DNA from 4 places in the Pseudomonas sp. NFX224 genome. Region 1 is predicted to be linked to each of the others. Evidence: predicted binding sites of a transcription regulator. Region 1 holds the regulator's gene; each other region holds the start of a gene.
The links. Region 1 encodes FliA, which starts transcription of late flagellar genes. Its sites were predicted from a motif close to CTAAAGTTTNNNNNNNNNNNGCCGNTAA; they were not measured.
Positions count from the first base shown of each region.

Region 2: ACNYC6_RS19185 (flagellar protein MotY) is a predicted target of FliA. The motif match lies at 1,707-1,734, and genes of this name have one in related genera.
Region 3: ACNYC6_RS12580 (methyl-accepting chemotaxis protein) is a predicted target of FliA. The motif match lies at 1,714-1,741, and genes of this name have one in related genera.
Region 4: motA (flagellar motor stator protein MotA) is a predicted target of FliA. The motif match lies at 1,367-1,394, and genes of this name have one in related genera.

Region 1 covers NZ_CP183416.1:4,673,132-4,676,732, reverse strand. The annotation lists gene ACNYC6_RS21400 (chemotaxis protein CheA) at 1-264, opposite strand, end outside; gene ACNYC6_RS21395 (protein phosphatase CheZ) at 300-1,088, opposite strand; gene ACNYC6_RS21390 (chemotaxis response regulator CheY) at 1,108-1,479, opposite strand; gene fliA (RNA polymerase sigma factor FliA) at 1,645-2,385, opposite strand; gene fleN (flagellar synthesis regulator FleN) at 2,382-3,212, opposite strand; gene flhF (flagellar biosynthesis protein FlhF) at 3,329-3,601, opposite strand, start outside.
Region 2 covers NZ_CP183416.1:4,211,243-4,214,843, forward strand. The annotation lists gene rnt (ribonuclease T) at 1-597, opposite strand, end outside; gene pyrC (dihydroorotase) at 594-1,640, opposite strand; gene ACNYC6_RS19185 (flagellar protein MotY) at 1,800-2,705, shown strand; gene ACNYC6_RS19190 (argininosuccinate synthase) at 2,835-3,601, shown strand, end outside.
Region 3 covers NZ_CP183416.1:2,804,485-2,808,085, reverse strand. The annotation lists gene ACNYC6_RS12590 (NorM family multidrug efflux MATE transporter) at 1-584, opposite strand, end outside; gene ACNYC6_RS12585 (LysR substrate-binding domain-containing protein) at 743-1,663, shown strand; gene ACNYC6_RS12580 (methyl-accepting chemotaxis protein) at 1,849-3,601, shown strand, end outside.
Region 4 covers NZ_CP183416.1:2,434,701-2,438,301, reverse strand. The annotation lists gene ACNYC6_RS10945 (HDOD domain-containing protein) at 1-1,296, opposite strand, end outside; gene motA (flagellar motor stator protein MotA) at 1,463-2,314, shown strand; gene motB (flagellar motor protein MotB) at 2,318-3,346, shown strand; gene ACNYC6_RS10930 (toll/interleukin-1 receptor domain-containing protein) at 3,396-3,601, opposite strand, start outside.

The DNA.
Region 1 (3,601 bases):
CAGTTCCGAGTCGACGCGACGCTCACCCTTGCGCAGGATGTCGAACACGTTCTCGGCGATGTGACAGCACTCCACCAGCTCGTTGAGCTGGAGGAAGCCGGCGCCCCCTTTTACAGTGTGAAAACCGCGAAAAATTGCATTGAGCAAATCCGCATCATCCGGACGGCTTTCCAGCTCGACCAGTTGCTCGGACAGTTGCTCTAGAATCTCGCCGGCCTCAACCAGGAAATCCTGAAGGATCTCTTCATCGGCGCCGAAGCTCATTAATGGTGTGCTCCTAACAGAACAGGTCTAAAAACCTAAAATCCAAGGCTGGATAACAAATCGTCCACATCGTCCTGACCGGACACAACGTCTTCTCTTTTATCGGCATGAATCTGCGGACCTTCACCCTGAGAGAGATGTTTTTGTGGATCTTTTTCTGCAAGCATCGCTTCACGGTCATGTTCGATGCCCGCAAAGCGGTCCACCTGGCTGGCCATAAGCACGAGCTTGAGCAGGTTGCTCTCAACTTCGGTGACCAGTTGGGTCACTCGCTTGATCACTTGACCTGTGAGGTCCTGATAATCCTGGGCAAGCAGGATGTCGTTGAGGTTGGTCGACACGGCGCGGTTATCCGTGCTGCTGCGCGCCAGGAATCCGTCGACGCGACGGGCCAGCTCGCGGAACTCTTCAGCCCCGACTTCGCGACGCATGAAGCGTCCCCAATCCGTGCTCAAGGCCTGGGCTTCGTCCGCCAGGCTGTTGACCAGCGGCGTGGCGTTTTCCACCAGGTCCATGGTGCGGTTGGCCGCGGCTTCGGTCAGTTTGACCACATACCCCAAACGCTCGGTGGCGTCGGTGATCTGTGACACTTCCTCGGCTTGCGGCATGTGCGGGTCAATCTGGAAATTGACGATCGCGCTATGCAGCTCACGGGTCAGCTTGCCCACTTCCTGATACAGGCCGCGGTCACGGGTCTGGTTGAGCTCATGGATCAATTGCACAGCATCGCCGAACTTGCCCTTTTCAAGGCTCGCGACCAGTTCGACGGCGTGTTTTTTCAGGGTCGATTCAAAATCGCCCTGCGAAGATTCGTTATGCCCCATAGCTCCCCCGTGGCGCAGTTCAACCGATGCGTTCGAAAATCTTCTCGATTTTTTCTTTCAACGCCTGGGCCGTGAAGGGTTTGACCACATAGCCGTTTACACCGGCCTGGGCCGCTTCGATGATCTGCTCGCGCTTGGCTTCAGCGGTCACCATCAGCACCGGCAGGTGCTTGAGCTTTTCATCGGCGCGCACGTGGCGCAGCAGATCGATACCGGTCATGCCAGGCATGTTCCAGTCCGTTACCAGAAAGTCGATGCTCCCGCTGTTGAGAACCGGAATGGCGGTAGTGCCATCGTCGGCCTCGACCGTGTTGGTGAACCCAAGGTCACGCAACAGGTTTTTTATGATCCGCCGCATCGTTGAGAAGTCATCAACGATGAGGATTTTCATGTTCTTGTCCAATTCGACCTCCAAGCAGACTAAAACGCGCCCAGCACCTGGACGCGCCATTTCAATCAATCTGGCAAAACACTCGATGACTGTCTGGAGTACAGCGGATCGAGACCGGCGCGGTTTTCACCCCACCAGCCACGTCGCAGTGCCCCCACACTGCCTTCAGCGCGCTCGCCACTCTCCCAAACGCCCCCGCAAACGGGCCGCGCACTGGCTGTGTAACTGGCTGACCCGAGACTCGCTGACGCCCAGGACCTCACCGATTTCCTTGAGATTCAACTCTTCGTCGTAGTACAGCGCCAACACCAGTCGCTCACGCTCCGGCAAATTGGCAATCGCGTCCGCCAGCGCCGCCTGGAAGCGTTCATCTTCCAGATCGCGTGACGGCTCGAGATGAGCACTCGCGCCATCCTCGTGCAGCCCTTCGTGTTCGCCGTCCTGCAACAGATCGTCGAAACTGAACAACCGGCTGCCCAGGGTGTCGTTCAAAATCCCGTAATAATCGTCGAGACTCAATTGGAGTTCGGCCGCAACCTCGTGATCTTTAGCGTCACGGCCGGTTTTAGCTTCAATCGCGCGAATGGCGTCGCTGACCATGCGGGTATTGCGGTGGACCGAACGTGGTGCCCAGTCCCCCTTGCGCACTTCATCGAGCATGGCACCGCGGATGCGGATGCCCGCGTACGTCTCGAAACTCGCGCCTTTGCTGGCGTCGTATTTGGTTGAAACTTCCAGCAGGCCGATCATCCCGGCCTGGATCAAATCTTCGACCTGGACACTCGCCGGCAGACGCGCCAGCAAGTGATAGGCAATGCGTTTGACCAGCGGCGCATAACGCTCGATCAGCTCGTACTGCGCATCGCGTGCCGATTTCTTGTAGAGGTTGTAGCCGCTGGCTGTCATAGAACCGGTCCTGCCGTTTGTTGCACGAGGCGCTCGACGAAGAATTCCAGATGCCCGCGCGGGTTGGCCGGCAGCGGCCAGGTGTCGACCTTCTGTGCGATCGCCTTGAACGCCAGCGAGCACTTGGAGCGCGGGAAGGCTTCGTAGACGGCACGTTGTTTCTGCACGGCCTTGCGCACGCTTTCGTCGTAAGGCACGGCGCCGACGTATTGCAGGGCGACGTCGAGGAAGCGATCGGTGACCTTGGTCAACTTGGCGAACAGGTTGCGCCCTTCCTGCGGGCTCTGGGCCATGTTGGCCAGGACGCGGAAGCGGTTCATGCCGTAGTCGCGGTTAAGCAGTTTGATCAACGCGTAGGCGTCGGTGATCGAGGTCGGCTCGTCGCAGACCACCAGCAACACTTCCTGGGCCGCGCGGACGAAGCTGACTACCGAGTCACCAATACCCGCAGCGGTGTCGATCACCAGCACGTCGAGGTTGTCGCCGATGTCGCTGAAGGCCTGGATCAGGCCGGCGTGCTGCGCCGGGCTCAAATGAACCATGCTCTGGGTGCCGGACGCGGCTGGAACGATGCGGATGCCGCCGGGCCCCTGCAACAGGACGTCGCGCAGCTCGCAACGGCCTTCGATCACGTCGGCCAGGGTACGTTTGGGTGTCAGGCCCAGCAGAACGTCGACGTTCGCCAGCCCCAGGTCGGCATCCAGCAGCATGACGCGCCGGCCAAGCTCAGCCAAAGCCAGGGACAAGTTCACTGACACGTTAGTTTTCCCGACGCCACCTTTGCCGCCGGTCACCGCGATCACCTGTACGGGATGCATGCTGCCCATGTTATTTCTTTACCTTGTCTTGCATAGACGGAGGCCACATTACTGGCTGCGCGTTCACAAACGGAACAATGCATGGCAGACCATCGATGTAGGTACAAAAACTATTCATTGTTACCTCAGCCTACCTGCTTGGTGGGGCTGTGGTAGATATCAGCGAACATGTCAGCCATGGCTTCTTCGCTGGGCTCTTCCTGCATTTGCACGCTGACGGCACGACTGACCAGTTGATGACGGCGCGGCAGATGCAAATCATCCGGAATCCGCGGGCCGTCGGTCAGGTAGGCCACCGGCAATTCATGACTGATGGCCAGGCTCAACACCTCGCCCAGACTCGCCGTTTCATCCAGTTTAGTCAGAATGCAGCCAGCGAGCCCGCAGCGCTTGTAACT
Region 2 (3,601 bases), 460 kb from region 1:
GTCATAGCGAGCCGAGTGAGCCTCGCGACCGTCGAAGTCGATGTCCGCTGCCTGACAGGCCTTGGCGAGTACGGTTTGACCGTAGGCCAGACCGGCGAGGGTCGCGGTGTCGAAACTGGAGAACGGATGGAACGGGTTGCGCTTCATGTCCAGACGCGCAACTGCCGCGTTCAGAAAGCCCAGGTCGAAGCTGCTGTTGTGTCCGACCAGAATCGCCCGCTTGCAGCCGTTGGCCTTCAGCGCCTTGCGCACGCCGCGGAAGATATCGTTCAGGGCCGTCTCTTCACTCACTGCCATGCGCAGTGGGTGATCGAGCTTGATCCCTGTGAACTCCAGGGCTGCGGCTTCGACGTTCGCGCCTTCGAAAGGCTCGACGCGGAAGAAGTAGGTGTGATCAGGGTAAACGAAACCCTTTTCATCCATGGCGATGGTGGTCGCGGCGATTTCCAGCAGGGCGTCGGTGGCCGAGTTGAAGCCACCGGTTTCTACGTCGACGACAACGGGCAGGTAGCCACGAAACCGTGCGGCCATCGGGTGACGGGAACCGCCGCCACCGCCTTGACCTTCCTGTTCATCGTCGAAATGGTCTTCACTCACGCGTGTTCCTCCAGCAGGCGCCAGCGCAGTTTTTCACCGGCGCGCAGCGGGATAACGGTCAGCTCGCCAAACGGCAGGCTGGTCGGGGCGGTCCATTCTTCGCGAACCAGGGTGATGCGATCGGTGTTGGCCGGCAGGCCATAGAAACGCGGGCCGTTGAGGCTGGCGAAGGCTTCGAGCTTGTCCAGCGCGTTGCGCTGTTCGAAGGCTTCGGCGTACATCTCGATCGCCGCATAAGCGGTGTAGCAGCCGGCGCAACCGCAGGCGGCTTCCTTGGCATGCTGGGCGTGGGGCGCCGAGTCGGTGCCGAGGAAGAACTTCTCGCTGCCGCTGGTGGCGGCGTCGAGCAGGGCTTCCTGGTGCGTGTTGCGCTTGAGGATCGGCAGGCAGTAGAAGTGTGGCCGAATCCCGCCCACCAGCATGTGGTTGCGGTTGTACAGCAGGTGATGCGCAGTGATGGTTGCGCCAACGTTGGCCGAGGCCGAGTTGACGAACTGCACGGCGTCTGCCGTGGTGATGTGTTCGAACACCACTTTGAGCGTCGGGAAACGCTCGACCACACGACGCATGTGCTCATCGATGAAGTTTTTTTCGCGGTCGAACACGTCGACATCGCCGCGGGTGACTTCACCGTGGATCAACAAAGGCATCCCGACTTCGGCCATAGCCTCGATCGCCGGGAAAATCTTGTCGATGCTGGTGACGCCAGAGTCCGAGTTGGTGGTCGCGCCGGCCGGGTACAGCTTGGCGGCGTGCACGAAACCGCTGGCCTTGGCCTCGCGAATTTCTTCAGGCTGGGTGCGATCGGTGAGGTACAGCACCATCAGCGGTTCGAACGGGCTGCCGGCCGGGCGGGCAGCGAGAATCCGCTGGCGATAGCCGTCGGCTTCAGCCACATTGCGGACCGGAGGGACCAGGTTAGGCATGATGATGGCGCGACCAAAGGTGCGCGCAACATCCGCAACGGTATTGGTCAACACGGCACCATCGCGAAGATGAATGTGCCAGTCGTCGGGACGCAGCAGGGTCAGGCGGTCGGACATGAGGGGATTCCAGGCGGGTCAAACTGAGGGGAATGCTACCGGAAAAGACTCTTGCAGGCACTCGCTATCAAGTTTTGCCGCAAGCTTCCGATATCCAACAGGTATGCCGTAAACATCTGTGTGTCGGTCTTTTTGTTGTCGAAGCCAGTGGAGCCTCCCGTGCGCCAGCGTTATTTAGCCTTGCTCAGTGTGTTTGCCAGCCTTCCTGCGATGGCGCTCACTTTCCAGACGCGTCTGGAGAGCATTGAGTGGACGGTCGAAGGAGACAAGTTCGAGTGCCGCCTGACTCAGCCGATCACCGATTTCGGTTCGGGACAATTCGTGCGTCGCGCGGGCGAGCAGGCGACGTTTCGTCTGAACGCTTATAACGCAATGATGGGCGGTGGCTCGGCTACCCTTTTGGCGGCCGCTGCACCGTGGCAACCGGGGCGTGGCGATATCAATCTTGGTTCCGTACGCATCGGCAGCGGCAATGTGTTGTTCAACAGTTCGCAAGTGCAGGCGGGGCGGTTGATCAGCGGCCTGATGGACGGGCGCAGTCCCGTGGTTCGACACTCCTCGGGCGATGGCCGGGTGTCGGAGGTGCGCCTGTTGCCGGTCAAGTTCAATAAGGCCTTTGCCGATTATCAGGGCTGTGTGGCCAAGCTGTTGCCGCAGAATTTTGATCAGGTGAAACAGTCCGAAGTCGGTTTCCCGGGTGGTGGTATTGATCTGGATGCGGCCGCGAAAGCCAAACTTCAGGTGATGATCGAGTTCATGAAGGCCGATCCGACGGTCAATCACATTGAACTCGATGGCCATTCGGACAACAGTGGCAATCGCCTGACCAACCGTGATCTGTCTCGACGTCGGGCGCTGGCGGTGATGGAGTTCTTCAAGGCCAACGGCATCCAGGAGTCGCAAATCACCATGCGTTTCCACGGCGAGCGTTACCCGCTGGCGCCGAATTCCAACAACGCCAACCGCTCGAAAAACCGTCGGGTAGCCGTACGCCTGGAGCGGGGCGCGCCCGCGGAACAAATGGCTCCTCAAGCCACGAAACCGGCAGCCTCCGCAACTTCCTGACTCATCGGTCATCGTCGCGCTCTCGACATATTCTGTCGCTTCGTCGTCATAAGCTGTCGCGCCACTGTAAATTATTCTGTATGAGCGGTAGACTTCCCGGCTTTCCGTAGAACCCCGTGGAGTGATGGCATGGCGGACGTAAACAAGGTCGTTCTGGCGTATTCCGGCGGCCTGGACACTTCGGTGATCCTCAAGTGGCTGCAGGATACTTATAACTGTGAAGTGGTGACCTTCACCGCTGACCTGGGTCAGGGCGAAGAGGTCGAGCCGGCACGCGCCAAGGCTCAGGCCATGGGCGTCAAAGAAATCTACATCGACGACCTGCGCGAAGAGTTCGTGCGCGATTTCGTGTTCCCGATGTTCCGCGCCAATACCGTTTACGAAGGCGAGTACCTGTTGGGTACTTCCATCGCTCGTCCGCTGATCGCCAAACGCCTGATCGAAATCGCCAACGAAACCGGCGCTGACGCCATTTCCCACGGCGCCACCGGCAAGGGTAACGACCAGGTTCGTTTCGAACTGGGCGCCTACGCCTTGAAACCGGGTGTGAAAGTGATCGCTCCGTGGCGCGAATGGGACCTGCTGTCCCGTGAGAAGCTGATGGACTACGCTGAAAAGCACGCGATCCCGATCGAGCGTCACGGCAAGAAAAAATCCCCGTACTCGATGGATGCCAACTTGTTGCACATCTCCTATGAAGGTGGCGTGCTGGAAGATACCTGGACCGAGCACGAAGAAGACATGTGGCGCTGGACAGTCTCCCCGGAGAAAGCTCCAGACAAAGCGCAGTACCTGGAACTGACCTACCGCAATGGCGACATCGTCGCGCTGGACGGCGTTGAAATGACCCCGGCCACCGTTTTGGCGACCCTGAACCGTATCGGTGGCGAACACGG
Region 3 (3,601 bases), 1.9 Mb from region 1:
AGGCCGATGCCCATCAAGCCGAGTTTCGGCAGGCCGAACATGCCGGTGATCAACGCGTAATTGAGCAGGAAGTTGGCCACCGTGCCGCCCAGGCTGATGACCATCACCGGCGTTGCACGGCCAATGGCGCTGGTGAACCCGCGCAAGGCCATGAAGCTCAGGTAGCCGGGCAGGGCGAAGGGCAGGAAGATCAGGAATTGCCCGGCGGCCTGGACGTTGCTTTGCGTCTGGCCGAACAACAGCAGCACCGGTTTGAGGTTCCACAGCAATAGCCCGCCGCCCAACGCCATCAACCACGCCAGCCACACCCCGGCCTGTGTCAGCCGGGCCGCGCCAAGTATATCGCCGGCGCCCTGACGGATCGCCACCAGGGTACCGACCGCCGCGATCACGCCAATGCAGAAAATCGACACGAACGAATAGGTCGCCGCGCCAAGCCCGCCACCGGCCAGCGCCTCGGGACTCAGGCGCGCCATCATCAAGGTGTCGGTGAGGACCATCAGCATGTGCGCCAACTGCGAGGCAATCAACGGCCCCGACAGCCGCAGGATGGCCCAGAGTTCAATACGTGCTGGATGCTGCATGGTCATCACGCTCGATTTTCAAAGAGTACAGGAGAGCACCGATTTTCGGCGCTCTGATGCGTTTGCACAAAGGGATAAAAAGGATGGGTGGCATGATTCAAACTCATGCTGGAGAGTTTCTGCTAGGGTGGCTCAATCCCGCTGTAGGAGCTTTCCTGATGTCACGTCGTCTTCCTCCCTTATATGCCCTGCGCGCATTCGAAGCGGCGGCGCGACACAGTTCGTTCACCCGCGCCGCTGAAGAGCTGTCGATTACGCAAAGTGCGGTCAGTCGGCATATTCGTACGCTCGAGGAGCATTTTGCCTGCCGCTTGTTTCACCGCAGCGGCCGCAACTTGCAGCTAACTGAATCAGCGCGCTTGCTGTTACCGGGCATTCGCGAGGGCTTCACCGCCCTGGAGCGTGCCTGCAATACCTTGCGCGCCGAAGACGACATCCTGCGCATGAAAGCTCCCTCGACCCTGACCATGCGCTGGTTGCTGGCGCGCCTCAGCCGCTTCCGCCATTTGCAGCCGGGCAACGAAGTGCAATTGACCAGTGCCTGGATGGATGTCGACTCGGTGGACTTCAATGACGAGCCGTTCGACTGTGCGGTGCTGCTGAGCAATGGTCATTTCCCGCCGGACTGGGAGGCGAGTTACCTGTTTCCCGAGGAATTGATTCCAGTGGGCGCGCCCAACCTGCGGGGCGATCAGCCGTGGGGCGTCACGCGCCTGGCCAACACCGAGCTGCTGCACCCGACGCCGGATCGGCGCGACTGGCGCAATTGGCTGGAGCGCATGGGCCTGGCCGATCAGGTGTCGCTCAAGGGCGGGCAGGTGTTCGATACGCTGGAACTGGGCATGATCGCTGCAGCGCGGGGCTATGGCGTGTCCATGGGGGATCTGCTGATGGTGGCGGAAGATGTGGCGCAAGGACGCTTGAGCCTGCCGTGGCCGACCGCCGTCGCCAGCGGCGAAAAGTATTACCTGGTGTGGCCGAAAACCCGCCCCGGCGGCGAGCGCATGCGTCGGCTCAGCGACTTCCTGCAAGGTGAAGTCCGGGCGATGGAATTGCCGGATGTCGTGCACTTGAGCTGAAACGATGAAGCCGCTGCAATAGTGGCCTTCAGCTATATCCTGCCTTGCTGCTCAAGTATTACCGTTCGCCGCCGAAAATCTTCACGTGGGACCTTCGTGCAGGTTCGACGCTACCCCCATTATTAGAAATTTTGCTGAGCATGCGTCGCGATCAGGATGATCCGGTCGCTCGGCCAGGAGCTGTCATGTCTCAACCCCGTGCCCGGATCGCTTCACAGCTTGGTCTTGCGCTCGCTGTGATTCTGGCGATCGTCATTACCGGCAGTACCTTGTTCGCCCTGCGCTCGCTGGACTCGGCCAACCTCGCTACCCGCGAAGAGCATCTGGCCAGCGAAGCCCGATTGCTGGCCGATCAGTTGAGTACCTTTCACAGCACGTTGCGTGAAAGTACCCAGCGCCTGGCGGGGTTGTTCGAGACGCGCTTCACCAGTGGGCTGAGCGTGCATCCGGACGAGCCAGTGGTCGTGGCAGGCACGCAGACGCCGGGCCTGCACCTGGGCAACGTGGTGCTCAACAACAACTTCAAGGAAGTGGACGAGTTCAAGCAGATGACCGCGGGCGTGGCCACGGTGTTCGTGCGCAGCGGTGAAGACTTCATTCGAGTCAGCACAAACGTCACCAAACAAGACGGCAACCGCGCCATCGGTACGGTGCTCGACCACGCGAACCCGGCTTACGCCCGTTTGATGGCGGGGCAGAGCTTCGTGGGTCGCTCCCTGTTGTTTGAACGCTTCTACATGTCGCAGTACACCCCGGTGCGCGACAGCAGCGGCAAGGTCATTGCGGTGTTGTACGTCGGTTTCGACTACACCGACGCGCAGAAGGCTCAGTTCGAAAACCTCAAGCGCTTTCGCATCGGCCAGACCGGCTCCCTGGCGCTGCTGGACGAGCAGAACAAATGGCTGGTCCCGATTGCTGGCGTAGAGGCGCTGGACCAGGCCGTCCCGGCCATCAATGCCCTGGCGAAAACCCCGGGTAAGGGCGAGTTCTGGAGCGACAAATCCGAAGACTTCTACAGCATCGCCGTGCCGTTCGAAGACGGGCCGTGGTCGGTGGTAGCGAGCATGCCGAAGACCGAAATCAGCGCCGTGACCTGGAGCGTCGGCATCCAGTTGGCCATCGGCAGTCTGTTGGCGATGTTGCTGGCGGTGGGCTCGGCGGTCTGGCTGTTGCGCAGCAAACTCGCGCCGCTGAGTGATCTGGTGCGTCAGGCCGAAGCCTTGGGCGCCGGTGATTTGAGCGTGCGCCTGAGCGTATCGAGCAACGACGAAATCGGCCAACTGGCGCGTGCTTTCAACCAGATGAGCCAGGCGCTGTCCACCATGGTCGAGCACATCCGCAACGCGTCAATGGAGGTCAACAGCCGCGCCCAGGCCTTGTCCGGCTTGTCCGGCGGCGCTTACGAAGGGATGGAGCAGCAATCCGGCGAAATCACCAGCATGGCCGGTGCCGTGGAAGAGTTCAGCGCCACGTCCCTGAACATCGCTGACAACATGGGCAACACCCAGCGTCTGGCCCAGGAAAACGCACAGCAAACGCAGATCGGTCGTACCTCGATGGACGAAGCATCCTCGTCGCTGGAGCAAATCGCCGGTGCATTGAACAGCACCGCGACAGTGATCAATACCCTCGGCCAGCGCTCCCAGGAAATTGGCGGCATCGTCGGTGTGATTACCTCGATTGCCGAACAGACCAACCTGCTGGCGCTGAACGCCGCGATCGAAGCCGCCCGTGCCGGTGAGCAGGGTCGGGGATTCGCAGTGGTGGCCGACGAAGTGCGTAACCTGGCCTCACGGACTCGCCAGGCTACGGACGAAATCTCCGGAATGATCCAGAGCATCCAGCAGGAAACCGGCAACGCCATCAGCACCATGGAACAGGGCAATGTGCTGATGCAAGAAGGCTTGTCGCGCAACGCCAACGTGGCATCGGCACTGG
Region 4 (3,601 bases), 2.2 Mb from region 1:
GGCCTGTTGCGCGAGCAGTCGTTGCAGCACGGTGCTCTGGCTGACCGCGATGTTCACCCCGGCGACTTCTTTCGGCAAGCCCGCCGTCTGATGGACCCGAAGATTGGCGTGGGTGCGGTCGGCCATCAAAATCATCACCCGACGCATGCCGCACGCGACCAGCGCGTCGCGGGCAGAGGTGGTCAAGTGCATGGCGTTGGTGAAGCGACTCGGTTCGACCAGCAGCTCAGCGCATTGACTGCGCCACTTTGTCAGGTCTTCGGCGGTCGGCGCCGGGGCTGGAAGCAGGCCGGCGTGCACGCGGTTCGTGCCCCACGGCCAGAGCAACGCAATGGCGGGGTGCCAGAGGTCGGGCATGGCGTGATGACGCGCGCTGTTGGCGGCTTGCTGGTGCAGTTGTTGCTGCACTTCGTCCATTGGCATTTGCAGGTAAAGGCTGGTCAGGTATTGCCAGCGCTCGCTGTGCGGACTGTCCCAGGCCTGTTGCGCCGACAGCGCCAACCCATTGGCCAGCAACACGGTGTTGGCCGGCTGGTTGAGCCAACGACGCAGCGTCGGATCGTCATCGAGACGATTTTGTTGACGCAATGGATGCTCGCTGTCGCGGGCAATGCGCAAGACTTTGACCAGCTCCCGCTGCTCGGTGAGCAACAGTTTATAGCCTTGTTGCACCCAAATCGGCAGGCGCCAGATATCCACTAGGGCCAGGCCGATTTGCAGCAAGCGCGTACCGAACAATTGCTTTTCGACTTTGCGCGCCGACTCGCCTTTATGGATGACCCGCAGTTCCCATTCTTCGAGCAATTGCGGATGCGTCAGCGCCAGTGGCCACAGCGGCGACAGAAACAGCAGGCTGCCCCAATGGATGTCCTGCCACAGTCGCGCCAGGCGACTGGCGAAAAAACCGTTGGCCTGTTGCGTGGCGTGCTGGCTGATCATTTGCAGCTGGCGCAGGGCTTTTGGAATCTCGGCCATGGGTTCGGCCGGCAAGCGCTCAAGCAGTTCTTCGGTGCGTTTCAAACCGAGGCGATTGATGGCGACCTCAAGGTTTTCCGCTGGCTCGGTCATGCTGCCATGGGTGTGCCGATTGGCTTCGCGAATAACGCTCAAGGCCAGGGCCGGGCTGTCCTGCATCAAATCGGCGATGTCACGCAGAGCGCTGCGGTTGTCGCGGATCGCCCGGCAGACACGGTCGTGACTGGCCTGCGGAATCGGCAGGCGCACACCATCCAGAAGCTTGACCCAGCCTTCAAGAGTGATCGGTTTTGGCGTCGGGACGTTCGTTTCGTTAACCATGTCTGGAGGCGATCATCGTCTGCATTACCTGTGCCCGGAATGGGTCGAAGTGGCTTTTCGCCTGAACTGGCTATAGTCTGGCGCAGTTTTGCCGATAAGTAGAAGAAGAGATTTTTTAACTTCCGAATATGACCTTGAACCCGACTCAGTAAGTGCTCTCCTACCTATGGCTAAAATAATCGGCATCATCGTCGTATTCGCGAGCGTGCTCGGCGGATACGTGCTCTCCCACGGCAAAATTGCTGCCCTGATCCAGCCTTTCGAGGTGATGATCATCGGCGGTGCGGCCCTCGGTGCATTCCTGCAGGCCAACCCCGGCTACATGACGATGCACGTGCTCAAGAAATCCCTGAGCATGTTCGGCTCGCGTTTCACTCACGCCTTCTACCTCGAAGTGCTGGGTCTGATTTACGAGATCCTCAACAAGAGCCGTCGCGAAGGCATGATGGCCATCGAAGGCGACATCGAAGATGCCGCCGCGAGCCCGATCTTCGCCAAGTACCCGACGGTCCTGAAAGACGAGCGCATGACTGCGTTCATCTGCGATTACCTGCGCATCATGTCCTCCGGCAACATGGCTCCCCATGAGCTGGAAGGCCTGTTCGACATGGAGCTTTACAGCCTCAAGGAAGATCTTGAGCACCCATCCCACGCGGTGAACGGCATCGCCGACGCCATGCCCGGTTTCGGTATCGTTGCGGCGGTACTGGGTATCGTGGTGACCATGGCCTCCCTGGGCGAGGGCGACCAGAAGTCCATCGGCTTGCACGTAGGTGCGGCGCTGGTCGGTACCTTCTTCGGTATTCTCGCGGCCTACGGTTTCTTCGGTCCGCTGGCCCATTCCCTGGCCCACGACGCCAAGGAAGAGCTGAACGTCTACGAAGCCATCAAGGCTTCGCTGGTGGCTTCGGCTTCCGGCATGCCGCCATCGCTGGCCGTGGAGTTCGGGCGCAAGGTTCTGTACCCGGCGCACCGTCCAAGCTTCGCCGAGCTGGAACAAGCGGTTCGTGGTCGTTAAGTTATGGAAAACAATCAGCCGATAATCATCAAGCGCGTCAAGCGCATCGCCGGCGGGCATCACGGGGGCGCCTGGAAAATCGCCTTCGCCGACTTCGCCACGGCGATGATGGCGTTCTTCCTGGTGTTGTGGCTGCTGTCCACGGCAACGCCGGAACAGAAGATCGCCATCGCCGGCTACTTCAAGGACCCGATCGGCTTTTCCGAAAGCGGTACGCCTTACATCATCGACCTGGGTGGTACACCGACCCTGGCGCCGGAAAATACCCTCAATCCCGAGGTGAAGTCCCAGCCGCAACCGGACAAGGTCACCGTCGACGCCGAGCAGGTCGAAGGCATGGCCGAGATGGTCGAGAAGGAGCGCCTCGAACTGTTGCTGCAAGAACTGCAGAACAAGGTCGAAGAAAACCCGCAACTGCAGAAATTCAAAGACCAGATCATGTTCGAGATCACCCCGGACGGCTTGCGCATCCAGATCGTGGATGCCGAAAACCGACCGATGTTCGACTCGGGCAGTGCGCGTCTGAAACCGTATTTCGAAGACATCCTGCTGGCCATGGCCGACACCATCAAAGCGGTGCCGAACAAAATCAGCATCAGCGGCCACACCGATGCCAAGCCGTACATCGGCCAGGGCGACTTCGGTAACTGGGAGTTGTCCGCCAACCGTGCAAACGCCGCACGTCGTGCGCTGGTGGCGGGCAGCTACCCTGACGGTCAGGTGGCGCGCGTGGTCGGTTATGCCTCGTCGGCGCTGTTCGATCGCGAGCATCCGTTCAACCCGGTCAACCGTCGTATCGACATCGTAGTGCTGACCAAAAAGGCTCAACGCGCCATCGAAGGTTCGCAAGGGGCGGAGGCTGCTCCTGATGCGCCGCAGGGTTCGGCTGCTCCGGGCGCCGCACCGGCTGCACCGGTCGACCCGAACGCGTTGCCGGCGGACAAGGAACCGCTGCCGGCTCACGAGCTTCGTGAGCGGTTGAACCTGTTCGACGATCCGGCGCCAAAAACGGGTGAGCCTCCGAAGCAGTGATCCACAAAAAAGCCGACAGCAATGTCGGCTTTTTTGTGGACGCTGTCTTTTAGAATCCGCGAATGATTCGAGACTTGAGATCCGTATGGAACCGATCGGCATTCGTCCTGTTAACGCTGCGCACAGACTCACTGCCATTCACCGACTCCAGCGACATCGAGCGCTTGACCGTCGATTCATTGCGATACGCATCAATAAAGAACTCGATGTCCCGATCACAGCTCAGCTTCGGCCATTTGTCCAGGTACAGCGGCA